3 regions of the Cytobacillus pseudoceanisediminis genome follow, and region 2 is predicted to be linked to each of the others. Evidence: riboswitches for the same ligand, from Rfam matches in the RefSeq annotation. Region 2 holds a riboswitch; each other region holds the start of a gene.
What was found. A riboswitch is a leader RNA that binds a small molecule or an ion and turns the genes downstream of it on or off. The one in region 2 is predicted to bind S-adenosylmethionine.
Positions count from the first base shown of each region.

Region 1: it holds a riboswitch for S-adenosylmethionine, as region 2 does, so the genes downstream of both, M5V91_RS25105 (methionine ABC transporter ATP-binding protein) here and M5V91_RS10580 (O-methyltransferase) in region 2, are expected to answer to the same signal.
Region 3: it holds a riboswitch for S-adenosylmethionine, as region 2 does, so the genes downstream of both, M5V91_RS18145 (LLM class flavin-dependent oxidoreductase) here and M5V91_RS10580 (O-methyltransferase) in region 2, are expected to answer to the same signal.

Region 1 is NZ_CP097349.1:4,689,145-4,699,728, reverse strand. Features, by position in the region: gene M5V91_RS25115 (MetQ/NlpA family ABC transporter substrate-binding protein) at 1-138, opposite strand, end outside; gene M5V91_RS25110 (methionine ABC transporter permease) at 157-807, opposite strand; gene M5V91_RS25105 (methionine ABC transporter ATP-binding protein) at 797-1,828, opposite strand; SAM riboswitch class I at 1,938-2,038, opposite strand; SAM riboswitch class I at 2,140-2,239, opposite strand; partial or broken gene M5V91_RS25100 (DMT family transporter) at 2,314-3,226, opposite strand; partial or broken gene pdxR (MocR-like pyridoxine biosynthesis transcription factor PdxR) at 3,358-4,781, shown strand; gene M5V91_RS25090 (PAS domain-containing protein) at 4,907-5,446, shown strand; gene M5V91_RS25085 (ATP-binding protein) at 5,443-6,321, shown strand; gene M5V91_RS25080 (NRDE family protein) at 6,352-7,107, opposite strand; partial or broken gene M5V91_RS25075 (AI-2E family transporter) at 7,326-8,424, opposite strand; gene M5V91_RS25070 (hypothetical protein) at 8,688-8,825, shown strand; gene M5V91_RS25065 (hypothetical protein) at 9,086-9,259, opposite strand; gene M5V91_RS25060 (TetR/AcrR family transcriptional regulator) at 9,281-9,841, opposite strand; gene M5V91_RS25055 (hypothetical protein) at 10,221-10,584, opposite strand, start outside.
Region 2 is NZ_CP097349.1:1,975,215-1,985,798, reverse strand. Features, by position in the region: gene M5V91_RS10590 (coiled-coil domain-containing protein) at 1-759, shown strand, start outside; gene M5V91_RS10585 (coiled-coil domain-containing protein) at 695-2,842, shown strand; SAM riboswitch class I at 2,916-3,022, shown strand; gene M5V91_RS10580 (O-methyltransferase) at 3,128-3,532, shown strand; gene M5V91_RS10575 (hypothetical protein) at 3,550-3,705, shown strand; gene M5V91_RS10570 (PH domain-containing protein) at 3,729-4,112, shown strand; gene pdxR (MocR-like pyridoxine biosynthesis transcription factor PdxR) at 4,147-5,523, opposite strand; gene M5V91_RS10560 (GNAT family N-acetyltransferase) at 5,616-6,188, shown strand; partial or broken gene M5V91_RS10555 (aminotransferase-like domain-containing protein) at 6,257-7,445, shown strand; gene M5V91_RS10550 (hypothetical protein) at 7,573-7,854, opposite strand; gene M5V91_RS10545 (SHOCT-like domain-containing protein) at 7,865-8,254, opposite strand; gene M5V91_RS10540 (DUF2089 domain-containing protein) at 8,267-8,632, opposite strand; gene M5V91_RS10535 (GNAT family N-acetyltransferase) at 8,861-9,310, shown strand; gene M5V91_RS10530 (hypothetical protein) at 9,454-9,630, shown strand; partial or broken gene guaC (GMP reductase) at 9,746-10,584, opposite strand, start outside.
Region 3 is NZ_CP097349.1:3,378,842-3,389,425, forward strand. Features, by position in the region: gene M5V91_RS18130 (GyrI-like domain-containing protein) at 1-307, opposite strand, end outside; gene M5V91_RS18135 (GNAT family N-acetyltransferase) at 472-1,149, opposite strand; gene M5V91_RS18140 (ATP-grasp domain-containing protein) at 1,480-2,436, opposite strand; gene M5V91_RS18145 (LLM class flavin-dependent oxidoreductase) at 2,452-3,501, opposite strand; SAM riboswitch class I at 3,612-3,715, opposite strand; gene M5V91_RS18150 (ABC transporter permease) at 3,833-4,816, opposite strand; gene M5V91_RS18155 (ABC transporter ATP-binding protein) at 4,824-5,750, opposite strand; gene M5V91_RS18160 (SGNH/GDSL hydrolase family protein) at 5,858-6,628, shown strand; gene M5V91_RS18165 (ABC transporter permease) at 6,740-7,489, opposite strand; gene M5V91_RS18170 (ABC transporter ATP-binding protein) at 7,490-8,251, opposite strand; gene M5V91_RS18175 (DUF1048 domain-containing protein) at 8,423-8,764, opposite strand; gene M5V91_RS18180 (PadR family transcriptional regulator) at 8,837-9,157, opposite strand; partial or broken gene M5V91_RS18185 (VOC family protein) at 9,423-9,765, opposite strand; gene catA (type A chloramphenicol O-acetyltransferase) at 9,865-10,512, opposite strand.

The DNA of each region.
Region 1 (10,584 bases), 2.6 Mb from region 2:
AAAGTCCCAGATGCGTGTATCAGAACCGCTTACACCTAATTTAATCTTCTTTGTTTCTTCTCCTCCAGTTGTGCTTGAGCATGCTGCAGTGAACACACCCAATGCTAAAATAATGAATGTTAAGAATAGTTTTTTCATGATGTATTTCCTCCTTATTTATCTTCTTCTGATTTTTTTGGATAAGATATTTCCGAATGACTGCAGGCCCTGAACCATGACAACTAAGATCGCAACGGTAATCAGCATGACTGTTGTATCGAATCTCTGGTAGCCGTAGGTAATGGCGAGGTCACCAAGCCCGCCGCCTCCGACTGCCCCGGCCATGGCTGATGCTCCGACCAATCCGATTGTTGCAATTGTAAAGCCTAATACCAGCGAACTAAGTGCTTCCGGAATCAGGAATTTTAATATTATCTGGCCTGGTGTTGCTCCCATTGCTTCTGCAGCTTCTATGACTCCCGGATCTACCTCAAGCAATGAGTTTTCTATTAATCTTGCAATATATGGCCCGGCATAAAAGACTAGCGGCACTACGGCTGCAGCCGTACCTATCGATGTTCCGACAATCAGCCTGGTAATGGGGATAATGGCCACCATTAAAATGATGAAGGGAACTGATCTGAAAATATTAATAATGCTGTTTATGATATTAAAAACAACGAGGTTTTCCAGCAGATGCCCTTTCCTTGTTACGACAAGCAATATACCAAGCGGCAGTCCGATAATAGCTGAAAACAGCAATGAGAATGCCACCATTTGAACCGTTTCGATTAAGGCTTCGATGATTTTTTCCTGATTAACTAGCACGTGTTGTCACTTCCTTTATTGAAACTTTTTCCTGGCTGATGTACTGTATAGCACGTCTGATTTCACTGTCCGGACCCTGGAATTCGACAATCAGGTTGCCAAACGGTGTTCCCTGAAGTTCAGTAATATTTCCAAACAGGACGTTGAAGTCGATATTAAACTTTTTGGCAACCTGCGAGAGGAGCGGCTGCCCGGCAGAATTTCCAACAAAGTTGATTCTAAATACCTTTTGAAGCCCTTGCTGTTTTTCAATCACTTCTTTAATGGAGTCAGGTATTTGATCATTCATGACAGTGCTGACAAAGTTTTTCGCTGTTTGTGTCTTTGGTGATGAAAAGACATTGAAGACGGTTCCTTCTTCGATAATTTTTCCTGCCTCTATTACAGCGACACGATCACAGATCTCTCTGATTACAGACATTTCATGGGTAATGATCAGTATAGTAATGTTGTATTCTTTATTTATTTTTTTCAGCAGCTGCAGGATAGAGCTGGTTGTCTGCGGATCCAGCGCTGAAGTTGCTTCATCACATAATAGAATGGAAGGCTGGGTCGCCAGCGCCCTGGCAATTCCGATCCGCTGCTTTTGCCCGCCTGACAGCTGATCGGGATAGCTGTTTGCCTTGTCTGCAAGCCCCACGAATTCTAATAGTTCATGGACACGCTTTTTGATGTCATCTTTAGGGATCTTAGCCAGTGTGAGCGGCATCGCCACATTGGCAAACACTGTTTTCGAATTTAAAAGATTAAAATGCTGAAAGACCATCCCGATGTTTCTTTTCACTTCGCGAATTTCTCTTACAGATAAAGCCGTCAGATCATGTCCACTGACAATGACCTTTCCTGAAGTCGGCTTCTCCAGCCAATTGACACAGCGGATCAAAGAGCTCTTTCCCGCACCGCTGAAGCCGATCACACCGAAAATCTCACCTTTGTTAATCTTTAAGTCTATTCCATTTAAAGCAGCTACCTGCTGTCCTCCGCTTTCATAGATTTTCTTTAAATTCTGAAACTCTATCATTCAGCATCTCTCCTTTTCTAAATGTTATATATAATTAATCCCATGGGAAAACTAAGAATTATATCCTGAAATTTACCCCTTCTAACAGAAGAGGTTTTTTGAAGTCCCCTCCTTATCTTTCAGGCTATCGCCTGCTGGATTTGGCACAGTGCAGTCTGCCTGCTGCCGAAGCTTCATTGGGCCAGGTCCCTCTGCTTCTCTCGATAAGAATTATTCATATGTTTATGAATAGAATCTTGATGCATTTTTTCGGATAAAAACAAAAACCCTCTTCTAAAGAAAGAAGAGGGCGGCATTTATCAATGGTCCTCTTCTTATCTTTCAAGCTACGCTTGCTGGATTTGGCACGGTACACTTTTGTCCGCTGCCGAGGTGTCATAGGGCCAGTCCCTCAACCTCTCTGGATAAGAAGATTTTTATTATTCGGTTGTTTAATATGCTTATTACTTTACCACCATAAAGAAAAGGATGTCAATCATTATTATTCAAATATTTTCACTTGGTCCATTTTCAAAAATTTCCGTTACTTTAACAGAGCTGTCTTTACGGTGAATAATCATCACACCTGCCAGAGCGATTATACCACCCGCAACGGATAACATAGTCGGCACCTCTCCCAGCCAAACCCAAGCAATGACAAATGCTATTGCTGGTGTCAGATAAAGAGAGCTTGTCGCTTCAGAAGTCCCTCCTATGGACGCAAGAAAAGCTAGGGCAATATATGGAATTACCGTTGGAAAAATCCCCAAATAGATGACACTTAAAGTGGATTCGGCCGATGCATGAAAGATCTCATTACCAAGCCCAGGAAGATAAATCAGCATAAAACCAGTCCCTGCCCATACCGTATAGGATGTAAATGACAAAAATCCGTATTTATTAAAATATTTAGTCTGAAACACGAAATAGATGCTTTCTGAAATGGAAGCAAGCAGGACAAATAAAATACCGGTTTGGATTTCAAACCCTCCTCCTGCACCAAGCGAAATAAGTGCGGCACCAGCAAAACTGACTGCGGAACCAGTCCACCTGACCCTTCCAAACCTTTCCCTTAAAAATAAAGCAGCCAACGCAGCCGAAAAGATCGGAGTCATTGATACAATCAAGCTTGCCGGCCCGGCGCTTACTGTTTTTCCCCAATGTTGAGAGCTGTATGATAAACCGTAAAACCAAGGAATCCAAGTATAAAAATAGCAGGAAGATCTTTTATATCCGGAAGACGCATCCTTGTCAGCAGTGCTAAGACACCAAGTGCAGCCGAACCAACTAAAAGTCTAAAAAGGGCAAGGTGCTCAGGGAGTACGATTCAAGCCCAGCCCGAATTCCCGGGAATGCGGATGCCCAAAGAATGATGATAGAACTATGCGCCCCGATAATCATAAATTTCTTATTTGCCAACTTCATCCCCCTTATCAACATTTCCAGCCATTATCTGTGCTGCTTTTCAGGATAATCAATAACTGATACAATGTCCTCAACCAATTAGGAAAGAATTTTGCCAGCCAATTTTCATAAAGGCGGTTATATGGATGGATACAGCACAATTGCCAAAATATCAGCAAGTTATTGAGACTATTAAAGGAAAGATTTCCAAAGGGGAATGGCCAATCGGAAGTAAAATTCCAAGCCAGCGGAAACTGGCTGAGGAGTTTGGAGTAAACCGAAGCACAATTATCACTGCTCTGGAAGAACTTGCTGCAGATGGACTAATAGAAGGGAAAACGGGGGTTGGCACAAAGGTTATTAATAATACTTGGACCTTGCTCGCTTCAAGGCAGTCTGCCAACTGGAGTGAATATATCGATACAGGGATACACAGAGCCAGCGAAAAAATCGTTCAAGAAATTAATGATTTAGAAATGGATCCCGCTTTTATACAGCTCAGCAAAGGAGAGCTTTCCCTGAGATTTCCCCTGTGCAAACGATGCAGAAAGTTCTAAAGGAAGCTGCTGATGAATTGAGTGAACTCGGTTATGAGGAACCAAAGGGGTATTTGCCATTAAGACAGGCAGTTAGTGAATATTTGGCAGCATCTGGAATAGACGCTTCTCCTTCCTCGATACTTATTGTTTCTGGAGGGCTGCAAGCCCTGCAGCTTGTTTCATTGGGCCTTGTGCAAAGAGGGGCACCCGTATTTCTGGAAAAGCCCTCTTACTTATATTCTTTACAGCTTTTCCGGTCATCAGGCATGAATTTAAAAGGATTGCCGATGGATAAAGAGGGAGTTATCACGAAAAGCATCTCTTTGAAGAAATATGAAAAAGGGAAATCCATTTTATATACGATTCCTTCCTACCATAACCCGACTGGAATTTTAATGACAGAAAAAAGACGGAGGGAACTGCTTGATGTTTGCAGAATAGAACAGCTGCCAATTGTGGAAGACGATATTTATCGTGAGCTATGGCTTGATGAAATGCCCCCTCCACCATTAAAAGCAATGGACAAAAACGGCCAGGTCCTTTATATGGGAAGCTTGTCAAAAACATTGAATCCCGGACTTCGAATAGGCTGGGTAGCAGCACCTGAACCTGTTATCGACCGGCTTGCAGATCTTAAAATGCAGACTGACTATGGTTCAAGTTCACTTTCACAAAGGGTAGCTGAAAAATGGCTGTCCACCGGCCTCTATCAAAAGCATATGGAAAGGGTACGTGAGCAGCTGAGAATTCGTCGTAATACTGCCCTGAATACATTAGATGCTCACTTGTCCGGGATAGCAGAATGGAATTCTCCGGAAGGAGGTTTTTTTATATGGCTGAAAGTACCGTCCAGTATTCCAATTCGAAGCCTCTATCGGCAGGCTATTTTAAGAAAACTGCTGATTAATCCCGGCAGCATATACAGTGACGGGCCGAATCATTTTATACGAATTTCCTATGCTTATGCCTCGCTGGGGGAACTGCAGGAAGGCATATTCATCCTTGGAGAGGAAATTAGAAAGCTCCTATGAGTTTGATACCTGACAAGGGATCCTTTTCACAGTTTGCATAGAGTGAAATTTATCCTATATGTCAATCCAAACATGTATTGTATAATGATGGAAAAGTGCCATTTTTCAAAAAGGAGGGACAGAAAATGATCATGACCGAGAATCCTGCAGATTTATTCGCGGACAAAGTCGAAGCGAGGAATCTGCAGCTGGCCATTCAGCATTCCAGCGATGTGATTGCAAGAGTAACCAAAGAAGGCATTGCTTTATATGTCTCCCCTTCCTGCTTGCCGATGCTGGGGTACTCACAGCAGGACTTTTATCGAAGCAGCCTTTATACATACTGCCATCCAAATGACCGGGACCTCTTAGGAGATGCTTTGGCCGAGCTTGAACAGCTTCCGCATAAACGGGAGACCTTTCGCTTCAGGCATAAGGAGGGGCATTATCTGTGGCTTGAAGCCAATTTTTCAGTCATTAATGACGATAAAGAAATGATGTGCATCATCCGGGATATGACACAGAGAATTATCATGGAAGAGGAGATTCTTGAAACACAGGAGAAGTACCGCTTTCTGGTGGAGTTCTCCAAGGATACGATAGGAATGGTCACACAAAAGGGGATTTGGACCTACATCAATAATGAAGGAAAAAGCTTTTTGGATTCACGAGCATCAAAGAGATGATCGGCACCTCCCTCCACGACTACATTCCTCCTTCAGAACATTCCACTCTCGATGATTTTCTGCAAACAAAGCTAAGTGTGAATTTTGAGCTTAATCTGATCCGGACTGACGGACAAACGAGAAAAGCCGAAGTCCAGCTGATTCCAACCACTTTCAAGAACAGAAAGGTCTACCAAATCATTATTAAAGACGTGACCGGACAAAAGAAGACAGAGGAAAAGCTGCAGAATGCCGAAAAACTTTCCGTTGTCGGTCAGCTTGCCGCAGGCATTGCCCATGAAATCCGCAACCCGCTTACAGCCATAAAAGGCTTTACACAGTTATTATATGAAGAACATAAAGGAGACTTCGCGGAGGTCATCCTAAGTGAGCTGGAACGGATTGAAGGCATCGTCAATGACCTGCTCGTTCTCGCCAAACCTCAAATAACCGAAATGGAAGAAACCTGCCTGACAAACGTTGTAAAAAGTGTAATCACTCTCTTAAACAGCCAGGCTGTTATGGAGAATATCGTGATCGAACTAACACAGTCACCAGGCGAGTTTTATGTGAAATGTGAAAAAGATAAAATTAAACAGGTGCTGATTAACATCATTAAGAACTCGATTGAAGCCATGCCGGCGGGCGGAAAAATAAACGTGGATATCCGCCAGGAGGACCATTCTGTCATCATCAGTGTCGAGGATGAGGGAATTGGCATACCCGAAGAACGCCTCGCCAAACTGGGAGAGCCGTTTTACAGCACAAAAGAAAAAGGCACAGGCCTTGGCATCATGATCTGCAAAAAAATCATTAAAAACCATGGCGGAAATCTTTACATCCACAGCAGGGAAAATGAAGGAACAACGGTGCGGATTACTTTACCGCTTGCCTAATGAAAGAAGCCAGATGCCTGAACTGGCTTCTTATTTTTGAATAATAAACTCCTGTTCCTGCGGGCTATCCCCTATATGTACCCTTTCCTTATAAAAAATCTCATCCTCTGACATCAGCATCACAGTTGAACTCCTGGTTCCGTAGCCTTCACTTCTGATAAATAAAGGAGACAACATCCGCTCCCACTCCAGTGAAACTCCTGTTTTCGGAAGCATGTCATCAGGGGCAGGGTCTGCATTCTGGAGAAGTGTGAACAAGGCTTCCGTAAAATCCCCTGCTGCATGATCTATTATCTTAGATAACCCTTCCTTCCCCTTTTTCACCTTTGGCCACTCGGTATTCAGCACATGATTGCTCACCCCGTACACTCCTGGTCTAAGCTGTTCTATTCTATCTTCCACGTTCGAGTAATAAAAGAGCTCCTCCAAATTGCCCGCAAGCAGATTGTATCCGGGATAGCTGCTGCGGTGTTCAGATGCTATTTTCATAAATCTAGAAGGCGAAGCACTGCCTTTCAAGAAATCCGCTACGAGATCTCCTCTTGATCTTTTGCCATCTGTCACTTCGTTCGGATCACGGTAGTTTGTAAGAGCTGCAAATCGTCCATTCTTTGTGACACCCATCCATGTCCCCATCTTGCTTAAATCACGTCCAGCCAGAATGGCAGGATGGTCCTCCCAAAAATGGGCCGGTGCAGTCGGGCGCCCATAAAATTCATCGCGATTGGCAGCAACGATAAGCTTGTATGCCGGATGAACCTTATATGCGAAAAGGATTAAACACATTCGGATCACTGCTTTCGTTTTATTTATTATTTTAACTTTTCGGGAGGGAAAAACAAAAAATACCCGCTTTAATTATGTGAAATGTTAGATAAGAAGGGATCATGCCTTAATCTTTTTAAAGGCTAGAAAAGCCCAACAAGCTGTAACCTATTTGATGAATTATGTTAAATAAATTCAGCAATAGAAAAAGCCCCTTTTTTAAAGGGAGCTTTTTCAATTTAAGTAACCGCTTCTTCCCTCGCTGTCTTCCTCGCCCTTAAAAATCTAACTGTATTTAAGACGATCGTTTTGGTCACAGCATAGGTAGGTATTGCCAGAATCATGCCGAGGATACCGGCAAGATTGCCTGCAACCAGCAATAGGATGATGATGGTGGCCGGATGTGTGTTCAAGGTTTTTCCGAGAATCAGCGGCGACAGCACATTTCCTTCAATCTGCTGAGCAATCACAATGACTACGACCACCAGAAAGGCTTTAGTCGGCGAGTCAAAAAGTGCAACGATTACGGCAGGTGCACCGCCCAGAAACGGCCCAACATAAGGAATAATATTGGTTATGGCAACAATAAGCGCCATGACTAGCGCATATGGCAAGTCGATGATTAAATAGCCAATAAATGAAAGTGTCCCAACAAATAATGCTACTGTAATCTGCCCCTGAATGTAGGAAGAAAGTGTCTCTCCTGTTTCCTTAAGCGTTTTAACCCCTCTTCCCTGTAAGAAGCAGGAAGGAACTTCGAAACGGCAGCAGGGAACTTATCTCCGTCTTTAAACATATAGAAAAGCAGGAATGGCACCGTTACTATTGTAATCGCAATATTGGTGACCAGGCTGACTATTCCAGCTACCCCCTGTGTCACACGGCTTGGCAGGGTATTGGCATATTCCATAATGCGTGCTTCAATTTCTTCAATCGATATGTAGTCCTGCTCCAAAAACCATTTGAACTCTTCGGTGCTGGACATGGAGTTAACAAAGTCTCTTGTCGTCTTCGCATACCCCGGCAGGTCGTTGAATAATTCAGTCACCTGTCTGCTGATAAGCGGAGCAATGTTGCCAATAATCAGCATTACTAAACCGATAACAGCTGCATAGATGATCAATATCGCTGCCGTTCTCGGCACCTTGTAGCGCTGCAGCAATCTTACCAGCGGGTTCAATAGGAAATAGAGAAATCCTGAAATAATAATTGGAAAAAATAATGTTGATGCAAAAATGCCCACTGGTTCAAACAAAAAGAAATTTTAGTTGATACATAAATAATTGTTAAGATAAGCAGCAATTGCAAAGTCCAGTATTGCAGTTTTTTCTTTGCCACAATGTCACCTTTTTCTTTGAATTGGATTAACTAAAGAATACCATATTCGTGTGTTTACTCCTAAGAAGATGCTACTTCTATTACGATTCGGAATTGAAAAGGTTTCGGAAAAAGCAATCCATATAATTAAAAATCACACATTCTGCAAGTGGATATATTTACCCATAAATATCTCATTTTTTGGTTTCATCAATCCCATACAGGGTATAAAAGACTATAAATAACAAGCTTTTCCCCTCTTAAAGCCAGGAGTGAACAGACACATGAGTACAATAGACATTTTCAAGAAGGAACTCGTATTACTGAAAAGCGAAATGAATCGCTGTAAGAATGAAAAGACAAAAAAACAAATTTTTAATGATATCCTTCTCATCCAGAATGCAGTCCAGAACTTACTTTAATCTGCTCATAAATTAGATTCCAGCTGCTTTCTTTCCTCACTTGAAGAACAAAAAACCAGCATCCCATTGGCTGAAATACTGGTTTTAGAAGTTATCTTCAAGCTTACTTTAATTTCCTGGCATTTCCCGGAATGGCCCCTATAATATCCCTGTTTTATATCGTTTTTCTTAATTTCGCGGAATTAGATACCTGTAACTTGGATCAAATAGTTTGTCAAAAAGAAACGGAATAAACCTTTAGTAACAACCTTCTTCAACCGTTAGTTTAAGTATCTAAAGAAATTTTTAATTGCATCCATACGTATCTTATGACTACAATCCTCGCAACAAAAAATCTTAGCCTTATTTTCCTTAAATTGTTTATAATTTAGTGAACCTTCGTATACTCTGAAAATCCTTTTACAACTATAACAAAGTACCTCATAGTAAATCATTAAATCCTCCTAAGCGACACATTACTTTTTAGTTGATTTATCGAAGATTGTAACCAATTCCCTAGTATATTCCTGAACATCTAAATGAGGCTTTCTCGTTAATTCAAGGGTGAACCCGTCAATGGCACTTCTTATTGTTAACGCCATCACCCTTGCTGATGATCTGGTGAATTCTCTGAAAACTCCTTCCTGCATCCCTAGGGTAAGAATATTTTCAATCGGAAGTAGAATAGCTTCATCATGGTCTGCTGCAAACTGAAGTTTACCATCAGCAGTTCTCTTATTTGAAACCGTTTCAATAACAGCGAAAACATGCTGACGATTTTCATCTATAAATGTAAGGTTGGATTCAATATACACCCGAAGCATGTCTTTAGGAGACTTTTGAGCTTCTATTCTTGGAGCAATATAGGCTTGCCAAGCCAAATAGTATTCGATAGGTATTTGCTCCAATAAGTCCTCTTTATTTGCAAAGTGATAAGAAATAACCCCCTTACTGATATTTGCACGCTTTGCAATTTGTCCTATAGAGGCTTGAGCGTAACCTACTTCTGCGATTGTTTCAATCGCACATTCCACAATTTGAGCTCTGCGGGCTTTTTCGATGAATGATAATTCTTTTTGGTTAGTTGGTTTGTTTTTTACTCATGTACTTATTTTAGTACAGTCGTACAAACAATTCAAACAAAAAAACCATTTAGTTGAAGATTATCTAAATGGTTTTATGCAAATATCCTGCACCATTAGTTCAATAATACCTTACTCCATAATCTGGCCCGATTGTTGAACACAAGTTGAACATCGATCTTCAACTAAACTGCCCCTTTTATGGAATAAGAAAAACTACCGATTCAGCAGCTGATCTTGTATATAAGCACCAAATAGTTTAAGTACACTTCTTTACAATTAAATAATTTTACCTTTCTTGTCTGGAAGGAAATATCTTATATCATCTTGTTTTCTAAGTTTTTATTTTTCTAATCTTAATATCCGAGCAATGTATAAGTATCTTTGTTTGTGAAAATAAAAGAATTTCATGTTGCAATTTCCTTTTACTCAACGGAAGGATTTCATCGTAGCCCCAATCATCAAGTCCTTTTCTACCACCGAAGACAATTTCATTAGGCTTATTACCATCAACATTTCTTTTAATATCAAAATCCATTAAGAACTTACGAACGTTTAACCATTGTATTTCATATATCCCCGCACCCTCTTCATATTGCTCAATGACCATTTTAATTGTGGTCGGGTCCTTTGTTTTCCCATTCTCTTGATTCAAAACCGTAAGAGAAACTACTTTACCATCATGGAATGAGTGGCTT
Region 2 (10,584 bases):
CAATCAAATGAAAAGCAAAATCAGCTAGCATCTGCGCATGGTACGCTTGCTCAATCCATTCAGTTTTCTGAAGAGAAGTGTAAAGAGTTAAAGATGAAAAGTGAAGAGATGCATCGAAAAGAAGCGAAGCTGTACGATAAGCTGCAAGTTGTGCTTGACGATGTCTCAGCGCAGTTCACGAATGCTCTTTTATCCAAATATGCCCAGCAGGTGGAAGAGCTCCTCGTTCAAAATCGTGAGCAAGGGGAAGAAATAAAGAAAGCGCTCTGGGAAACGCAGCTGGATTTTGCTTTGAATGATGAGCATTTCTGGATTGCGAATAATGATGTGAAGGAACTGAAGGAATGGATTGATGAGAAAACAGGGATAGATGTGTTCTACGGCTCACAATTTCTGCAATCTTTAAAACCGGATGAAATGGCTAGCCACATGCTCACTCATCCGCTCCTGCCCTACGGCTTAGTGGTCAGCAGGCCGCAATGGGAAAAAGTGAATAAACAGGTCCTTGCAGGAAGAATGTTTAAGAGCCCTGTCCCGATTTTTATGAGGGAAGAAATGGCGGATGAAAATCAGCAAAATACGTTTGTGATGATCACCGGTACGGAGAAGGAACTTCTGACAAATAAAAATCAGTTCACGAACTGGAAAATTAAGATTGCCAAAGAAATAGAAGAAAAAAGATGCACTTCTAGAAATGGAACAAACAGAGAGTTCTCTCCGCCGCATTTTAAAAGAAATCGACCGTTTCCTTTCCAATGACCTTGCCGGTGATATTGAAAGAGCGCTGCTTCAGGAAAAAGAAGCCCTGCTTTCCAAGAAAAACGAATTACAGGCCATCATCGTTCAGGAGGAAAAAGAAAAAGAACGGCAGCTGGGACTTAGAGATCAGCTTGAAAAGACGAAGGAAAAGATTGAAAATCTATCTAAAGATGTGGAGTCTCTGGAAAGCTTTAATCGTGAAAAGTCGCTGCACCTTGAAAATAAACGGGTAAAGCAGGAAAAAGAGAAACAAAAGGAAGCTTTCGAAAGTGTACAGAAAGAGCTTGCAAACGAGCATCAGACCATCATTGATCTGCAGGAAAAGTGGAGCCATACGTACTTGGAATGGAAGCTATCAGCTGAGCAAAATATTAAGGAGATTAGCTTCTTTATTGATGGTGCGGTTTTTCCAGCCGCTGAGAAAGCAGAAGCTTCTGAAGAGGTTCCGCGATTATCATCGCATATGCTGGAAGAAATCATTGGAAGCATTGAGGAGCTTAAACAGCTGCAAAAATCAAAAGAAGAACAAGCCAGTGAATTGCTGGCGATCCAGGCGACAAGAGAATCGGAGCAAAAACAGCAAAAGAAGCTGGAGAAAAAACTTCATGCTCTTAACGAAGAGTGGAAGGATGCGTCTGTACCGGATGAACCTATGAGTATTTTGGAAAAGATGGTTCAAACAGCTGCAAAGGAAACAAAGGCAGCAGAGAAAGAAGAGCGAGAGCAGGGAACAGCTGTAACAGTTGCTGACACTTCTTTAAAGCATGCGAAGGCGCAGCGTGACAAGACTGTTAAAAAAGTGGCCAAGCATGATAAACAGCCTGAAGAATGGGAAGAACTTGATCTGGAAGTGAAGACGGTTGAGATTACAGACCAGACCAAACAGACGAATGCAGAAATTAAGAAAACGGAAGAGCGCAAAAAAGAGACGGAGCAAAACATTGCTGAGTTTGAAAACAATCAATTGCATCTATCCGTAATCCTTAAAGAGGAAGCAGCAGCTTTTACGGATGAAGATATTGAAAAAATAAAGAGCCAGGGAAAGCAAAGCATCATTTCCTGGAGTGAAAAACATCAGGGTATCCAGGATGAAGGCCAGGAGAAGCACGCAAAAATTGAACAATCCCTGCGCAATTTAAAACTCAATATTGAAGGCAAGGATTGGGAGATCCGCTTTAAGAATGAAGTCTTAACTACGCTTGATCATATGGATACGAGGCATTATGCACATATTCAAAGTGTTGTCCAAAACATGAAGCGCTTCTCACAGAGCGGCTTAGAGCAGCTGGAACGCGATAAAGAACGGGCAGAAAAGGCGCAAAACTTCTGGGCAAGCCGTGCGAGTATGAAGGTGATGAGTATTTCGGAAGCGATTCGCTCGATGATTGCGAAAATGAAGCTGAAGAATGAACGGGGGTCTTTCCCACTCGTCCAGCTCAAAGAAGACATCCTTCCTAAAAAAGCGGAAGATATTGAACCTTTACTGAAACAGCATTTTGTTTCGGCCATTAACAAAATTACGAAACGATTCGAGATGATTGATGACCATAATCTGGAGCTGGATCAGGAAATCAAACAGCTCATCAGTGATGAGCAGATTTTATTTGTCTCCCTCAGGAATCGTTACCCGGAACTGCTGGTATATAATATGCGTACTGATAATGCCTTCATGTATGGAAAACCGCAGCGTGAGCATTATTCAACCTGGCAGACGATCAACCAGGGTTCAAAGACTAAATCGGATGGCAGCGGCGGCCAAAAGTTATCTGCCCGCATGGTCATGATGATGATGCTTCTTTCGGTTAAGAGTGAAACTGATCAAAGCTGGGTTCCGTTAGTCTGTGATAATCCGTTCGGACAAGCGGCTTCTGCCCATGTGCTTGACCCGATTTTCGCTGTAGCTGATAAGCTGAAGTTTCAATTCATCGTCGTTACTCCGCCTGAGTTGGTAAAAACAGAGATCAGCCAGAGGTTTGATGCGTACTATAAATTGGATTTCATCCGGGAAAAAGGGAAAGAGATTGTGTCGGATACGATTGTACCGGCATTTCGAATTTATCAGGGAGAGGAAGCAGTTCATTAGATTAAAAGAATTAAAGTATTGCCATCTTGCAAAAAATATGCAATACTTGGTTGAAAATAATATTTTATACAAATTCTTATCCAGAGAGGTGGAGGGACTGGCCCTGCGAAGCCTCAGCAACCCCTGATTATGTCAGGAAGGTGCTAATTCCAACAGAGTTGACGCTCTGGGAGATAAGAGGTCGTTTTTGATAATAAAGGCCTCTTATAAAGAGGCCTTTTTTTGATGTTCTTTTTAGGTTGATCTCGGTTTAGATAATAACGAAGAAAGAGGAGGAAAAACAAAATGGAAAACAGTGTTATACAGGTACCGGAAGCATATTCGAGAATATTACAGGATTCTGATGTGCTGGGTTTCGGGCAATCATGTGATCGAAAAACAGGGTTTTTACTAAAGGGGCTGGCTGCCTCCAAACCAGGAGGAAGCTTTTTGGAGCTGGGCACAGGTACGGGGGCATCTGCTTCCTGGATCATAGATGGGATGGATGAAAGCAGTAAGCTAACGACCGTTGACATAGATTCGACAGTTCAATCCATCGCGAAAAAAACCTCGGGTATGACAGCAGAATTACATTTTGCTGTGAGGACGGAGCAGCTTTTATTCAAAACCTGTCGGAAAGGTTCGATTTTATTTTTGCAGATACGTGGCCAGGGAAATTCGAGCTTCTGGACAAAACCCTGGATCATTTAAATATCGGCGGTTTTTATGTGATTCATGATGTGTTTCCGCAGCAGAAATTGCCTGAAGAATTTCGGATCAAAGCCACTAAACTCCTGAAAACACTGCAGGACAGACCTGACCTGGACATTACAGAATTGGATTGGTCTACTGGGCTGATACTGGCAGTGAAGACAGCGGTTTGATAGTTTATTAAGGGGGACGTTCCATGAGTAGCGTTAAAAATCAGGTTAAACATGTATTGTATGAAGGTGAAACCATTATTGAATGTCTAAGCTGTTCATTAGTGGCTCATTTCTGTTTAGCACCGCATCCAGGCTTCTTTGCGGCAACAAACAAAAGACTGCTGTTTTATGGAGTTCCTGCATCAGGAACAACCAAGGATTTAGTTGAAGAATTTGCGTATATCAATATAACTTCCATTGAAGAAAAAAGGGGAATCACCGGCAGGCATATTCATATGTACTATAACCAGGACTTGTATAAATTTCAGCAAATCCAGGGGATGAATATGTTTGATTTTATGGCAGCGGTTAAGGAAAAGATGTGTATGTTTGTTGCTTCGGCAAAAGAGCGTTATCCCGTAGGATAAACGCCCTTTTAAATTGTGGAATTTATAGCTTAGCTTAGTTGCTCAGACAACTTTTCCATGATTTAGCGATTAACTGGACTCCTCTCTCAATCTCGTCCATCGAGGGTGCGCCATATCCAATCATCACATGATGGTTTGGCTTGTGCAGCTGATACATAGGCGAAACAGCATCGATTTCAACACCTGCCGACTTTGCCAGTTCAATTGCTTTCGCTTCAGTCAATTCTTCGGGTAATTTCACGATGATATGCAAGCCCGCTGTATCTCCAATGATGTCAAAGTGGTCTCCTAAGTGTTTTGACAGGCTTTCTATTAAACAGCTCCGCTTGGATCGATATAACGTTCTCATTTTTGCTATATGAGATGTATAAAGTCCTTCTTCCATAAATTTTGCAGCAGCCTGCTGATCGATTCTTGAAACATTCGTCTTTTGGTAACCATTAAATTTTTCAAAGTCTTGCTGCAGAGATACTGGCATAATCAGATAGCTGATCCGAAGTGATGGCAGCAATGTTTTTGAAAAGGTGCCAAAGTACAGTACCCGCCCGGTTGAATCCAAATGGGACAATGCCGGGATTGGTGCCCCTTTGTAGCGGAATTCAGAATCATAGTCATCCTCGATAATATAAGCGTCCTGTTTGATTGCCCAATTTAACAGCTCAATCCTTCTGGCAATAGACATAATTGTACCGGTAGGGTATTGATGAGCAGGTGTCGTATACAATAATTTTATTGGCTCTTCAGCATCAGGCACACAGCATCCATCCTCATCCACAGAAATCGGATAACAAGGCAGCTGTAATTGATCAAAAACAGATCTTGCCCGAATAAAACCTGGATCTTCAATCCCGATGGCTTTCCGCTTAAAAAACAAACAGACATTTAACAGCTGCGGCTGAAATCCGCTGAATAGATACACTTGTTCCGGCTGACAGGCTAGCCCTCTAGCTTGCTGAAGGTATTGTGCAATTTGAACACGCAAAGAATATTCACCCTGCCACGGGCCATTGCTGGCATTGGATTCCTTAAGCTCTTTTCGATAAAGTCTATTCCATTGTTTGTAAGGAAATGCAGAGGCATCAATCTGCCCATTTTTAAAATTAATGAGAAACTCTTGCTGATCTCTTTTCTCCAGGCCCATTGTATTAATCTGACTATAATGCATTTCATCCTGAATTTCAGAAACAAAATAGCCTTTGCGTTCTGCTGAATAACAGTACCCTTCACTCTGCAATTGTTCGTAAGCCATCTGAACAGTTATGATGCTTACGTTTAATTGTTCAGCCAGCCTCCGCTTTGCAGGAAGTCTTGCATGAGCTGACAATTTTTTATCTAAAATCGCCAGCCGAATTTGTTCATAGATTTCTTTATACTTTATTCCATTTTCCGAAAGCAGAATTTGAAGCTCCATCAAATCATTCCCTGGTATTATATTAAAATTCATTTTTGGTTATTTTTATCATACCAGAAATCGGTTTTAATTGATTCAAGGAGAGTGATAGCATGCGAAAATTAGAAAACAATGTTGTGCAGTTAATTCCTATGGAACTTGATCATGTTGAAGGAATTTGTGAAGCAGCTCAGGATAAACGAATATGGGACCATATGTCTGTTGATTTAACTGAGAAAGGCCGGGTCATTCATTATGTCAAAGATGCCATACAAAGACGGGAGCAAGGCACCGATTTTGCTTTTGTCATTATCCATAAAAATACAGGGAAGATCATTGGCGCTACTTGGTTTCTCGATATTTCAGCCCAGCATAAACATCTAGAAATCGGCTCCACTTGGATGAACCCTATTTATTGGCGCACGAATTTCAATACAAACTGTAAATATTTGTTATTGAAATACTGTTTTGAAGAACTGTCACTTAATCGCGTCCAAATCAAAACCGGACATGAAAACATCCGATCACAGAAAGCGATAGAACGAATCGGTGCGGTAAAAGAAGGCATTCTTCGAAATCATATGATAAGAAAAGAAGGGACTATTCGTCATACTGTCCTGTATAGTGTCATAAAGGAAGATTGGGCAAAAGTAAAAAAACTTTTCCAGGAGCACTTGCTTATATAGTTTTTGTGGAGCATCTCAGGCAAGAAGTTTATAATGAATAATAAAACTGCTGGAAGGGTGTGGATACAATGAGTGCTGGTTCTTTTTTTCCTGATAATATCAAAGGGGCGCTTCAGAATACTCCCCCTGGGGAGTGGATTCCGGAGATTCCAGATAAGTGTATACGCCTGCATTGCGGCTATCCAGCTCCTGCCCTTATACCTGATGAAGAGGTAAAGGCAGCTGTTAACAGTTTATTAGAGGAAGAACATGATTTGCCGCTCCATTATATAGGAAGTCCCAAAATAATAAAACTCAAGGAACAGGTTTTAAAGAGGTTGAAAGAGCGGGGGTATCTGTTACGGAAAAAGAGCTTTTGATCACTTCAGGTGCCTGTCAGGCGATCGATTTGATTGCCCGCATTCTCCTGGATGAGGAGTCAATCGTGGCAATAGAATCACCTACTTATATGGAGGCTTTAGAAATTTTCCAAAATTACACCAAACATATAATTAGTATTCCTGTAGACAAGCACGGACTTCAAACAGGTGTATTGGAAGAGATTCTAGAGGATAGGAAGCAAAAAGGGCTCACTCTGCCGCGTTTTCTTTATACAATCCCAACCTTTCAAAATCCTACAGGCACTACGATGACAGGAGAGCGCCGGCAGCATGTATTGGAGCTTGCCAAAACATATAATTTCCTAATAGTTGAGGATGATGCTTATGGGGAATTATCATTTAATAAAAGTTTCCCCACTTTAAAAGCAATGGATCAAAACTCTCAAGTTCTGCATGTTGGTTCCTTATCCAAGATAGTGGCCCCGGGCATGCGTATAGGATGGATAGCGGGAGCAAGTGAAATAATCCATGCATGCGCCTGGTTTAAAAAAGATCTGAACCATCCGTTTGCTCAAGCTGCCATGGCTGTTTATTTAGCAAACACAGATTTAAATAATAAACTAGTAACCATGAGAGATACATACCGGTCCAAATGCAATGTTCTGACCTCCGCACTGGAACAGTACTTTCCTGAATCAGCTTCCTGGTATGTGCCCGAAGGGGGTACTTCGTGTGGATGAAAATTCCCGGTGCCGATACATCGGAACTGCTGACACATGCCCTGGCAAAGGGGGTATCTTTTATTCCTGGCAAGTACTTTTTCAAAGATCAGGCAGACGGAACGGAATTTCTGCGCCTTTCCTTCAGTTATGCGGATGAGAAGGAAATAACTGAGGGGATTCGCAGGCTGGGAAAAGCCGCAGAGGCCTATCTTTAATGAAAATATTTCTATGGAACTTTTAAAAATGAAGAGGAATAAAGGAAACAAAGCCTAATTATCTTGGTATTGTAAGCCAGAAATTAGGCTTTTTCTTTAAATCCAGTCAGTGATAGATGTAAATAAATTATAGTCTTACCCGAACCTCAGAACCGTCCTTAGCTTTGACATCTACTATCACGAGCCCCTTTTGATTTTTCAGTTCCTTGACAATAGGCTTTAGCGCTTCTTTATCTATTAATGGAAATGTAAAGTCCAGTCTTTTTCTTTCGAAGTGCACTTTTGTCCATTTGTTTACATTTTGATGAAACAATTTTGAACAAAAAATGGAAATAGCAATGTTTAAAATTGCATATGGAATTGGGATGGTTAACCGAACATCTTTTGCTTTCACTTTTACATGCAGCATAATCAACTCACTAATCAATGATGACCGAAACGGTATCTCCGTTTGCCGATTTAATATCAACGATTTGGCCGTCTAATTCATTTTCGATTGCTTCGATAATAAGGCTTATGTCTATATCTTTAACGTATTTTTCTGACTGAGGGATACTCGCTGCGATGCTGTGTCCAGCCATTAATACTGCCTTAACAAGTTTTATTGGCAAATTGACCGTGACGTTATCATTTTCGGCGGATACAACACGGATTTTTAAAGTTTTATCTAAATATTTAGTTGTTTTTAATGCTGGCTTATTACCTGTTTCTTCTTTATCTTTTAATATTTGGATCAGTTCTGATCCCTTATCTGCATCAATCTTCCCTTCTTGAACCATTGTTAACACTCTCGTAATTTCTTCTTTCATGATAAATCCTCCCTATTCCTCTTTTAATAGCTTAATGGCTTCTTCTGGTGTGATTTCGCCATTTTCCAACATGGTGACAACTTTTTTCTCATCTGCTTCATTCTTCTTCTTCTGTACATATCCGAGGGATGATATGATGTCTGTTAGCTTGCCTCGAACCGTTGGATAGGATATCCCCAGTTCCTTTTCAACTTCTTTGATATTTCCTCTGCATGTTAAAAATACTTCCACAAAATGAAGCTGATCCTTTGATAATGATGCCAGTTTAGATAATTCAAACTCATTTTCAATCGTTGTGTGACAATGAGAGCACTGCAGCTTTGTAATTTTCAATGTTTTACTGCAAACAGGACAATCTGTGATTAATTTATAAGCCATAATGAAATTCCTTCCTTTTATTTGAATTGATTATATAATAATGAATCAAATAAATAAATAATTAAAATGAAAAAAATTAATAATTTTAATTAAAAATTTAAATTTATTAATTTTTTAGGTGAAATGCAGAGGTTTTGTGAAAATATCCTAATAAAGGGAAAATAAAATATTCATAGAAAGTAATCAGTGATGCATTTAAATATTTTCTAGCTGAAGGAGTGATTTTCAATGCATTTTCGAAATGCAGATGAAAAAGATTTACAAGCTATTGTCCGCTTGCTTGCCGATGATGAATTAGGAGCAAAGCGTGAGAGGTATGAAGACCCGCTGCCGGATTGTTATTATAAAGCATTTAAGGCAATAGAAGCACAGGCGGGAAATCAGATTATTTTGGCGGTAGACGGTCAGGCTGTGATTGGCTGCCTTCAATTAACAATCATTCCTGGGCTGGCACGTCAAGGGATGAAACGAGCACAAATTGAAGGGGTGCGTGTTGATCAGCACTGCCGTGGTAAAGGGGTGGGGGAAGCCTTGTTTAAAGAAGCGATTGCCATAGCAAAGTCTGAGGAGTGTGGTCTTGTTCAATTGACGACTGATAAGGAGCGTGATGATGCACATCGTTTTTATCATAAGCTGGGGTTTATGGCGAGTCACGAAGGGATGAAACTAATCTTTTAATCCGGAACCTTATTACTTATTTAGTCGCGATTTTTGTACAAGATAGAATACTAGCTAAATACGGAAGAATCATTTTGAAGGAATACTGAATAATTTTTCGTCATATGGAGATTATATAGTTGAATTCAAAAAGGAGGAATGATGTGGAAACAAGCATGAGTGTTGAAGAAGTATTGACCGGGATCTCTGAACTGTTGGAAAAAGAAGGGCAGCCGCCCCGAAAGAAGCAAGTAAAAAAATCAAACCCAGAGTTAATGAAAAATGCATTGTATTATTTTCCGAGCTGGGAAAATGCAGTAGAGCAGTCTATAGGATCTTAACCTCAAAGTGTACATAATATGTGTTTGTTCAATTTAAAAGAGAATGCTGAGACCACAGAAGATGCCTTCCTTATGGGAAAAGGAAGGCATCTTCTGTGGTTTTATAAATTAGGGGTTAAAAAACCCTGTCACCATTAAAAATCGAATTTTTAACAATAACGTAATCGACATGGCGGATGGCATCCAGCCTGTTGCCGCCTGCATAAGAAATGGAGGACTGAAGATCCTGCTCCATTTCTTTCAGGGTATCTGCTAAAAATCCTTTGTGCTCTACTAAAATTCTTTTGCCTTCAACATTTCTCTTTTCGCCTTTTTGAAATTCAGAGGCTGAGCCAAAGTATTCTTTATAGAGCTTTCCGTCTTTCTCATTCTCGATGGTTTTTCCAGGAGATTCCTCATGTCCTGCAAATAAGGAACCAATCATCACCATTGTTGCACCAAATCGAATCGATTTAGCGATGTCACCATGGATGCGAAGACCTCCATCAGCTATAATCGGCTTGCTTGCTGCCTTTGCACACCAGCGAAGTGCAGCTAACTGCCAGCCGCCCGTCCCAAATCCAGTTTTAATCTTTGTGATGCACACCTTGCCAGGTCCTATGCCAACTTTTGTAGCATCAGCTCCAGCATTCTCTAATTCTCTGACGGCTTCGGGGTGCCGACGTTGCCGGCAATCACAAAGCTTTGAGGAAGGTATTTCTTAATATGCTGGATCATTTGGATGACAGCATTGGAATGGCCATGAGCTATATCAATGGTAATGTATTCGGGTGAAAGCTTTTCATCAGCAATCTGCTGTATAAATGCATATTCGCCTTCTTTGACCCCTACACTGATCGAAGAGTATAGCCCTCTCGCCTTCATGTCTTTTATAAAAGAAATTCGCTTCTCCGGTTCGAAACGATGCATGATATAGAAATACCCGTTCTCTGCTAAGTATATGGCAATTTTCTC
Region 3 (10,584 bases), 1.4 Mb from region 2:
CCTGATCCCATATTTCTCTCCAAGTATTATAAATACCTTGTTCTTTAGATGAATCCACTTTATAGATTTCGTATTTCTCGTTTTTCGGTATGTCTATAATAGTTTCCCCATTTTTGTCTTCAATAGCAACGCTTAATGAATAATCACCTTTGTAGTCACTCTCATATTCATAATACACACCGTATGTAATGCTTTCATTTTTAGTTAGACGTTCAGAAGCTTCCTTCCACAATTCCGTGATTTTTTGCATTATACGTTCATCATTAAAATTATTCGTTCTCATGCTATTTATAATTGATAACTTCAATAATCTCACCCTTTCAATATAGTTATTTCTTATGATTTCAAGAAATAAAAACAAATTCCTTCTTCAACCAGCCTCCCCCGTTTGTCCAATAGTGACTTTAACAAAAGCAGCACTAATCCCTCCTGGATTAATGCCCTATTAGATGCAAAAGCAGTCATGTGTAATCAGCTTATATGAATGTCTGTTCCATACTGAGCTAATTGCAGCTTCCTTGCCACAGATTGAGAAGCTAAGTTGTCCTTAGAAGTGCTATATAGAGCAATGCGTCCTTGTATCTGAACTTCTGCAGCCCAGGCCTTTGCAACATCTGCACCGTATGCTCTTCCACGGTAGTCTTCATTTGTAAACAAACTTGCTTCGTCGGCTTTTGAAGTCTTCCTTGAACTACAGCAAATTGAAACTGGTATATTGTCTTCAATTATTACAAAACAGGGTTGCTTGTATTCAAAGTCTTCATAGGTATATGGAAACTGAGACTTTAAAATTTCTTTGTTTTCATGAGTTATTTTAATTGCTCTTGAATAAGTCCTGTCCCTTACATCAGGAAATACATACGCGGGCCCAGTCCATACATTGCTTAAAAGATGGTCAATGCTTAATGCCTTTATTATTTTCCCTGGATGAGCACCAGGGTTAGCTCCTATAACTTGGTCTAACTTCTCTATAGTACTCTTATCCAGTGAGTTTGAATACCTTACTATACTACCCATTCTAGTGGCACCAATGAAAATTCGTGGCGCTGCACCGTAAGGGGGTTCATTCACAGCTATCAGTCGATTTTCACTATCATGTCTAAATAACACATTCACATGAAGCTCCATCAATTCTAAATCAGAGATCATACTATTCCTCCGCAATCTTCATTTCTGTCTAATATTCAAGATTACACTGTCATCTCCTGCAGCGTTTTCATTTATAGTCCAATCCTATGTATGGATAATTCCTTTATCTCTTAACAACCATATCTATATTTTTAAAGCTAAATCAATAAAATCCACCTATTTTTCCAATTTCTAACCTGCCCAGTTTGTAAAAAAAGCTGCCTGGTTTAGGCAGCTCTCTTAAGCACTAAAGAAACAATCCCTCTCATCGCAAGATTGATTGGGATTGCTTCTTTATAAAACATGCTGCAGTAAAAGACAATAGGACCTGCTATAGCAGGTCCTCACAAATTAAGCCGTTGCAGTTGCAGCGTATTTTTCTTCCAATGTCTTCTTTAATAATGAAGCTAACTCAAGCATTCCATATTTTCCAGCTTTCACTTCTGCATCAGAGTTATAGTTTGTGTTTGTATTAATATCATAAGTAAAAATGTCACCTTCAGCATTTCTGATAAATTCAATGCCAGCGACTTGAATATGATTCCTGGCCAGAACGTCTTTATATTTTTCTAAAATTTCGTCCTCAAAACCTTCAATGATTTGGAACTTTGGCTTCTCTTCTGCTTCTTCTCCAACAGGACAGAATAAGTCGCCAATCTGGCATGCGTCCGCAGGGCATAGTTCAAATCCTTCCGATGTATCAACCCTGACGGCATAAACAAAGTTGCCTCCGACAAATTCACAGCGGGTGATATAGCTTTCGGGAGATTGAATATATTCCTGAACAAGGGTAATGCCATCAACAGGCTCTTCGAAGGAAGGTCCCTCCACATAAGCTTTTAGAGCTTCAATACTATGGAATAATTGAACACCCAGGCCTTTGCCGGCACGGTTATGCTTCGTGATAAACGGCTGTCCGGCAAATGCTTCGGCCGCCTTAATAATATGTTGTTTTCCAACCGCTGCAATCGTTTTGGGAGTCCTGACACCAGATTTGTTTAATTCCAAGTACTGCAAAACCTTACTAACTTCAAGCTTCAGAGCGCTCGTTCCATTCAACACTGTACGGCCATGTGCTTCAAGCCAGGCCAATACTTGTCCCGAAAATTCAGCTGCAAAGCGATGATCACGGGTATGAGAAGAAGCACTCATCCGGCTATAGAAGATTCCTTCTGGAGGTTCTGCCGATAAATCTACCGTTCCTTCGTCCAAATGCCATTCTTCATAAGGAACACCCAGTTCCTCCAGCCTTTTTGTCAAATGGACTGTCCACTCACTATTTTCATGAATTACATATACCTTGCTCATTATTATGGCCCCTTTCTAGCTCTTTATTAAACTGCGTTTTTGTTCCACTAATGGCATAACCGTCTTTGCAAAGCGTTCCATTTCCTCCAGCTGAGGTGAAAATTGCAATAATAATAAGTCTAGGCCAGCTTCTTCATATTGTAAAATCCGATCAGCAATTTGCTCTGGTGTTCCTACTAAGTTTGGCCGCAGACCTCTGTTAGAGACAGAGTAATCCTGCAGCTGAATCTGCTGCTCTAATTGTGACTTTGTAGTGAAATCCTTAAAACCGGCGTAACCGCTGGAATCCTTCACAGCCGTGATTTTTTCAAGCTCAGCAAGAGCTTCTTCTTCTGTATCACGGCAAATAACATAAGCAGCCATTCCGAAAGAACTGAATGGCGCATTGCCCGTTTGTTCACGCCGTGCCTTCATTTCTCCTATTTTCAGATCAATCTCCTCAGCCGTTCCGCCGTGCATAACATAAGCATCACATTTTTCTGCAATGGTCTGCTTGCCTTTTTCGCTTTCACCGCCTGCATAAAGAATCGGGTTAGGTCTTTGAACTGGCTTTGGAGCAAGCTTCGTGTCCCTTAAGTCGTAAAATTGACCGGAATAATGGAAGGTTTCTTCCGTCCATAACCCTTTTAGAACATCAATGAACTCCTCAGTGCGGGCATAACGCTCATCATGTTCTGTAAAAATACCGCCATATTGACGCGCTTCTTCGGCCCACCAGGCAGAAACCACATTTAGAGTAAAACGGCCGTTGCTGATTTGATCAATATTGGCTGCCATTTTTGCTGCTACAGCAGGATTATGAAAACCAGGGCGGATCGCGGTCATAATTTCAATTTTTTCCGTCACGGCTGCAAGTGCGGCTGCCGTGGACCAGGCTTCAAGAGAATCATGGTCCGGTCCTTTAATATCATTTAAATATAATTCAGCTATTAACGTAGTCGAGTATCCCCATTTTTCAGCCGACTGAATGACGTTTTTAGCATATTCAAAGGTTGGCGGCATATTTTCGTCTTCTACATTTCGCAGCCAGCCTCCAAAAATCGGCAACCAGAAACCATATTTCATTTTTCTTCTCTCCTCTTGCATTTTTAAATATCTACTTTTCGCATAACTTAAGTTGGATTTATAAGCAATTAAAAAACTCTCCTCCTAAGAAGAGAGTTTTATCAACCCTCTTCTCATCTTTCAAGCGATGCGCTTGCTGGAATTGGCACAGTATTCATCAGAACCTGCTGCCGAGGCTTCAAAGGGCCAGTCCCTCCACCTCTCTGGATAAGAAGAAAATATTCAATTTTTTAATTAATTAAAGCGATAATAATTTAAATTCACCCAATTGTCAATCAATTATTTCTGAACTCTAAATACTAATAAGGATTATCCTTATATAATGACACTCTTAATACATATCCTTCTGAGTAAAATTCCAAAACGCAACAGCAAGACAGGCGGCAGCCCAAATCCCAAGCATGGTTAATGAAAATGGCAGTGACATCCCTTCAATCGGCGGAGCTTGACCTTCTAAGTAGTTAATCAGATCAAAGTTCAAGTTCACTAAATACTTGGAGCTCGTCCAGCTCGAACCGATAGAAGATAACAGGGTGCCTGCGATTAACACGGCCATCATCGCCCCAATTCCAGTCGCTGTATTTTTCACCAGAACCGATATCATGAGGCTTATGGTTCCAACAACCGCTGTTACCACCCAGGCAAGCCCAACTGACATCAGCAGGTATTCCCACATCGGCAGGGTATGGATGTATTCCGTTGAAAACTCACCAGATGCAGAAGCTTGAAATCCGGTCAAAATAGGTGCAGTCCAGCCATCATAACCGAGTACGATTCCTGAAACCCCATAACAGACAATCACGGTTGCCGCCATCAGCATGGAGGTATAAAGCAAAACCGTCAGCCATTTAGCCATTAGGATTCTCCATCGTTTAACCGGCCGGGACAGCAATGTTTTGATGGTGCCATCATTATATTCCCCGCTCACAATATCAGCCATTATAATAATAATGAATAAAGGCAGGACAAGCGTGATTCCCTGTGAGAAAAAGATGCGGATAAACGTAGGGGCTCCAGGATAGTTTGGATTAATATCGTTGTCCAGATAATACTGCTTTTGCTTCAGATCAAATTCAAGGAACTGTCTGAACTCGTCCTGGATTCCGCTCGATGCCAGCCGATTTTGCCGATCGACAATCTCCTGCTGAAGCTCCACTCTCCAGTCCAGAGTGCCCTGTTTTTCGATTTTCTCCTGTATCTCCCGGTATTGTGCGTATGTAAACATAGAGACTAGAATGACTAAAATGACGGTGACAACCGCCATGCGTTTTTTGGAAGCAATCTTCATCACTTCATTATGAATCAGGCCAATCATATTTGGATTAGACAATATGATCGCCTCCTGTCAAACTAATAAATAGATCCTCCAATGTCTGCACTTTCCTTTCGATCGTCCATACATCAATACCCGCCTTCATTAAAGCTTCATTCAGGAGCGAGGTTTTGCTGTCATCCATAAGAGTGTGTATAGTATGGTCATCATATAGTTCTGCAGCCTGGACATATGGGGATTCTTTAAGAATAGCAAATGCACGAAAAGAATCACTGACTCTCCAATCCACACCAGATGACAGTGCACCAACTAAATCGCTGACGCTGCCGACCTTCACGATCTTCCCATGGCTCATAATAGCCACACGGTCCGCCAGCAACTCGATTTCACTTAAAATATGACTGGATACGAGCACCGAAAGGCCCGTATCATCGACCAGCTTCCTGATAAATGTCCGCAGATCTTTGATTCCCATCGGGTCCAGTCCATTTGTAGGTTCATCCAGTATAAGCACATCCGGACGGCCTAACAATGCTTGTGCAATACCAAGGCGCTGACGCATTCCCAATGAATAGGTCCGAACCTGATCATCAATTCTTACAGTCAGATCAACCAAATCAATGACCTCTTGGATCCGTTCTTCATCCACATCAGGCAGCATCCGTGCAAAGATTTGCAGGTTTTCGCGGCCGCTCAAATACTTATATAACTCTGGATTTTCGACGATAGAACCAAGCCGCTGCATCGCTTGAACAAATTGCTTTCTCACATCAAATCCGCAGATGTGAATCTTCCCGGACGTTGGCTTAATGAGCCCAACGAGCATCCGGATCGTGGTGGTTTTACCGGCACCATTAGGACCCAGGAACCCAAATACTTCTCCTGGATAAATGTCAAATGATATATTATCAATAATTGTTTTCTTTCCAATGATTTTCGTTACATTTTCCAATTGAACTATCGGCTTTAAGCTCATAGCATCACCCTTGTTCTATTCTAACTAAATTTTCGAATAATGACTCTTTTAAATACTCAATTTGAGAAAAATTTAGATACAATTACATTAAAAGGAGAAGTCAAACGATGAAAAAATGGATGTGGCAGTTATTTTTAACATTGTCCCTTGCGCTGACAGTTCTTTTTGGGTATGGCCTAGTCAGTGCCTACATGGATGTTACCAGTCCGCCTCGAGCAGAGATATTAGCTAAAACAGAAGAAGTTCCTGTCACACCTGGTGATACATATGTTGCACTTGGCGATTCATTGACCAGAGGTGTCGGCTCATCAAATGGGGAAGGTTTTGTCCAGCCGGTTGGAAATGAACTTAAAGAAAATAATACTATAGAGCGTTTCCAAAACCTGGGTGTGAGAGGTGCCAGAATTGAAGATTTGCTGGCCCAGTTAGAACAAAAAGAAGTCAAGAGATCTCTTAAAGATGCCAAAATCATTACCATTACAATAGGGGGAAATAACCTTTTTAATAGCGGGGAGATCCTCGAAAAATATTCAGAAGAAACCGTCCTTGGCATCCTGGAGACCGAAATTCCGAATTTGGAAAAGACGTTTAAAAACATTCGTGAAAGTAATCCCAATGCAGTCATACTCTATATGGGGCTATATAATCCATTCAAGCAATCGCCCAACGGGGATTCATTTGATTCCATCATCCAAAAATGGAATGAGTCTGCCCGTACACTAGGCTTGAAATACAAAGTTCAAGTAGTGGATACTTTCAATCTGGTCACAGACGCCAAACGCCATCTTTCCAGTGATGTCTTTCATCCGAATGATGCTACTTATCAGCAAATAGCTGAAAGCATGTCACTTGTCATTGAAAAAAGTATCATACAATAAGAAAAAGGTGAATCCACGGCAGATTCACCTTTTTCATAATTTGTATGCTTCATTAACCTTTAGCCAAAAGGTCCTATAGGGCTATGAATCCGTTATCCTATAATGGTGTGCTTACCCTAACTGGCGTTTGAATTCCTTAACAGCGAAGAAGTAAGAGATGAGCATGATGCCGACGCACCAGGCAAGCGCGATCCAGATGCCGCTGCCAACAGACCCTTCATACAAGAGGGCACGGATCGCATCCACGATTGAAGTCACGGGCTGGTTTTCAGCGAACGCACGGACTATTTTAGGCATGGTGTCGGTGGGAACAAAGGCCGAACTGATAAACGGCAGGAAAATCAGCGGGTATGAGTAGGCTGTCGCCCCTTCCATAGACCCCGCTTTCAATCCGGGAATGACCGCCAGCCATGTCAGCGCCAGTGTAAACATCCCGAGTATTCCAGCTACCGCAAGCCACTCCAGGACATCAGCGCTGGAACGAAAACCCATCAAGAGAGCAACGAGGATAACCACCACGATAGTAAGCGCATTGGAAACAAGCGAGGTCAGCACGTGAGCCCACAATACCGACGAGCGCTTGATGGGCATCGTAATGAAACGCGACATCAGCCCGCTCTTTACATCCGTAAACAGCCGGACGGAAGTGTAAGCAACGCCGGACGCGATAGCCATCAGCAGAATTCCCGGCAATAAATAATTGACGTAGTTGTCCGTTCCTGTCTCTATGGCGCCGCCAAATACGTAGACAAACAGCAGCATCATCATAATCGGCGTAATCGCCACCGTGATAATCGTATCCGGACTGCGCATAATGTTGCGCATTAAACGACCTAGTAATACCCCTGTTTTGCTTTTCATTTACATTTCCTCCTTTTTGCCGATGATTGCGAGGAAGATTTCCTCCAATGTCGGCTGCTTCTCGATATACTCCACCTTCGCTGGCGGGAACATCTCCTTGAGTTCGGTTAGAGTACCGGTCGTGATGATTTTTCCGCCATGCAGAATGGCGATTCGGTCCGCCAATTGTTCGGCTTCCTCCAGATACTGGGTCGTCAGCAGGATGGTCGTGCCGCCGCCGGCAAGCTCCTTGACGGTATCCCAGACTTCAATCCGCGCTTCCGGGTCAAGCCCTGTCGTTGGTTCGTCGAGAAAAATGACTGCCGGCGTCCCGATCAGGCTCATGGCAATGTCAAGCCGGCGCTTCATCCCGCCGGAATAATTGTCAGCCCGGCGGTTGGCCGCCTCGGCCAGGCTGAATCTTGCAAGCAGATTGTCAGCGACTTCTGCGGGATTGGAAACTCCCCTCAGCCTGGCGATCATCATCAGGTTTTCCCGCCCGGTGAGCATGCCGTCTAAGCTTGAGAACTGCCCTGTCAGACTGATGCACTGGCGAACATGATCCGGTTGCCGCTGGACGTCAAAGCCGCAAATACCTGCTTCTCCGCCATCAGACTTCATCAGCGTCGAGAGGATGTTGACGGTCGTCGTCTTGCCCGCTCCATTTGAACCCAGCAGGGCGAAAATTTCGCCGCGCCTCACCTCAAAATCCACCCCCTTTAAGACTTCCTTATCTTTAAAGGATTTTTTTAACCCTTTTACAGAAATCGCTGCACTGCTCATACTTTTTCCTCCTTATAATTAGCGCCTTGCGGAGCTGGATTGCCTACAAACCCCTACTTAGTCTAACAGATATTCTGTATAACTTAGTACCGAGGTAAAAATGAAACTGAATAGTGCAGGTGACAAATCACATTTGTAAAACACCTATTCAGTCGGTATTATATATAGAATTTATTTTTTCCCCAATCGCTTCATGATACTCTCATTCAAATCCTCACGATACTTGGCAACATAGGTTTTAGCATTTGCCACTAGTTCGTCGGCAAAGGATGCCACGTCATCTCCGGTGATTTCCAGCACTTGTCTGCCTTCCGCCGCACCGGCTTCGAACAAATCGATTAATTCATACTGCATGTGCAGCATATCCATCCCGTTGCCCGCTGAGAAATTCCACATATAGTTTTGAATTTTCTTAAATACAAACTGGTAATCCTCTGGAAGGGCTTCAACCCTCGCCATCATCATCTTGTATTCTTTTTTATCACCAATCATTTTTTTAAACATATCAAACATGTTATTTTTCCTCCTTTTTTTATAAAGCTGAACAAGACACTCCAAAAATATCCGACAGAATATCTTATGAAACTAGGTTGACTTCAAGACGTTGATTTTTGAAGATACAAAATCCCATTTTTCCCAAAATAATTCAAGTTCCTGGCGGCCAGCATCATTTAGTGAGTAAAATTTGCGGGGCGGTCCCATATCTGAAGGTTTCTTTTCCACGTTCACCAGCTTTTTCTTTTCTAATCGCACGAGGATGGTGTACACCGTCCCTTCCACTACTTCGGTAAAACCAAGCTGGTTCAGCCGGCGGGTAATCTCGTAGCCATAGGTTTCATGTCGGCTGATGATTTCCAGCACACAGCCTTCAAGCGATCCCTTCAGCATTTCAGTTAAATTTTCCATATTCAGAGCCTCCTCTATTGTGTCTGACTTATATTCAGTGATACTTAGTACCAGGGAAAATTTTTTTACTGAACAGCACTTGTAAAACTCCGCTATTCAGTATTGCTTATTACAGGTATATCGTAACACCGAGTAGCAAAGAGTGTCAACTATTTTCATAAGAATAATTTAATTTGGTCAACTGCCCCACAAGCATAATAAAAAAACCTGCCTGATTAGTAGCTTATGAGCAACGATAGCTCAGTAACAATTATATGACAACTAGCTATTTCTCCCAAAGCTCGACCAGTCGGCCATCAGGGTCTTCGATCCAAATAAACTTTCCAAACCCACTAACCTCTTTTTCCTTAGCAAGAGGGACACCAATTTGTTCAAGATACTTAATAGTTTCGTTTAAATCACCTACTTGAAAATTTAACATCACTTGTTGCTCTGCTGGAAAATAACTGTCATTCCCGGCAAAGAAAGAAAAGATAGTCACATTGCCTAATGGGGGTTTAATCAAGGTCCCATTCCAATTTTCTATTTCAATCTTCAGCACTTCACTGTACCATTTTTTCACAGCATCAAGATTCTTAGTTCTCCATTCCGCCGAAACCTTTTATCATCGCAACTAACTCCTGTCTTTTTTATTTACAAACTTTAGTATTTCTATAAAAAAGGAACTGCTGCACACAGTTCCTTCGATATACTCCACCAATGACCAGTTAAATCCAATCTGCACTTTCGTCGGCAAGCCTTTGTAAATCATTCATAAAAACACCAGCATGATAGCCATCACAAACAGCATGGTGCATTTGTAAAGAGACAGGCAGGAAAAATTCATCATTTACTTGTGAATACTTCCCTCCAGTTATTATGGGTAAGAGAAAATCCCCGCCATTATTTATATTTAAATTAAATGCGGTAAAAGAACTCCAAGGAATCATAGAGATCGGAATAGTATTATCTGGTATAGGTATTTTTGGAAATAATCTCCCCGTACCATTGTATTTTTCTGCATCTTTTTCATATTGAGAATGAAACTCAGAAAAAATAGATAAGTTTGGTGACCAGATTCCAGAAAATGTGTGTGTCTTTTTATCAAAAATGGTATAGAGAGGGCATATCTCTGTCCAATAACCTAAATTACCTTCTGAGTTGAAATTTATTCTAAATTCTCTGTGGGCGTTAACGATTTTTGTCACCATAAAAATAAACGCAGGATATAACTTATAATTCTTTTTCTTTAAGTTCTTCATAAGCATCGTAATATTTATTTCATTCGTCAGACTGAATGTTGTCTGCTGCTGTATATAGTGTTCAAAATATTCCTTTCGATCCCAATTGTCACGATTAATACTGTTAAATTTCATACTCAACGCCTCCTAATATAATCAAATTTATCTTAGGAGGCTATATTCACTGCTTTTTTCATAACAGTCATC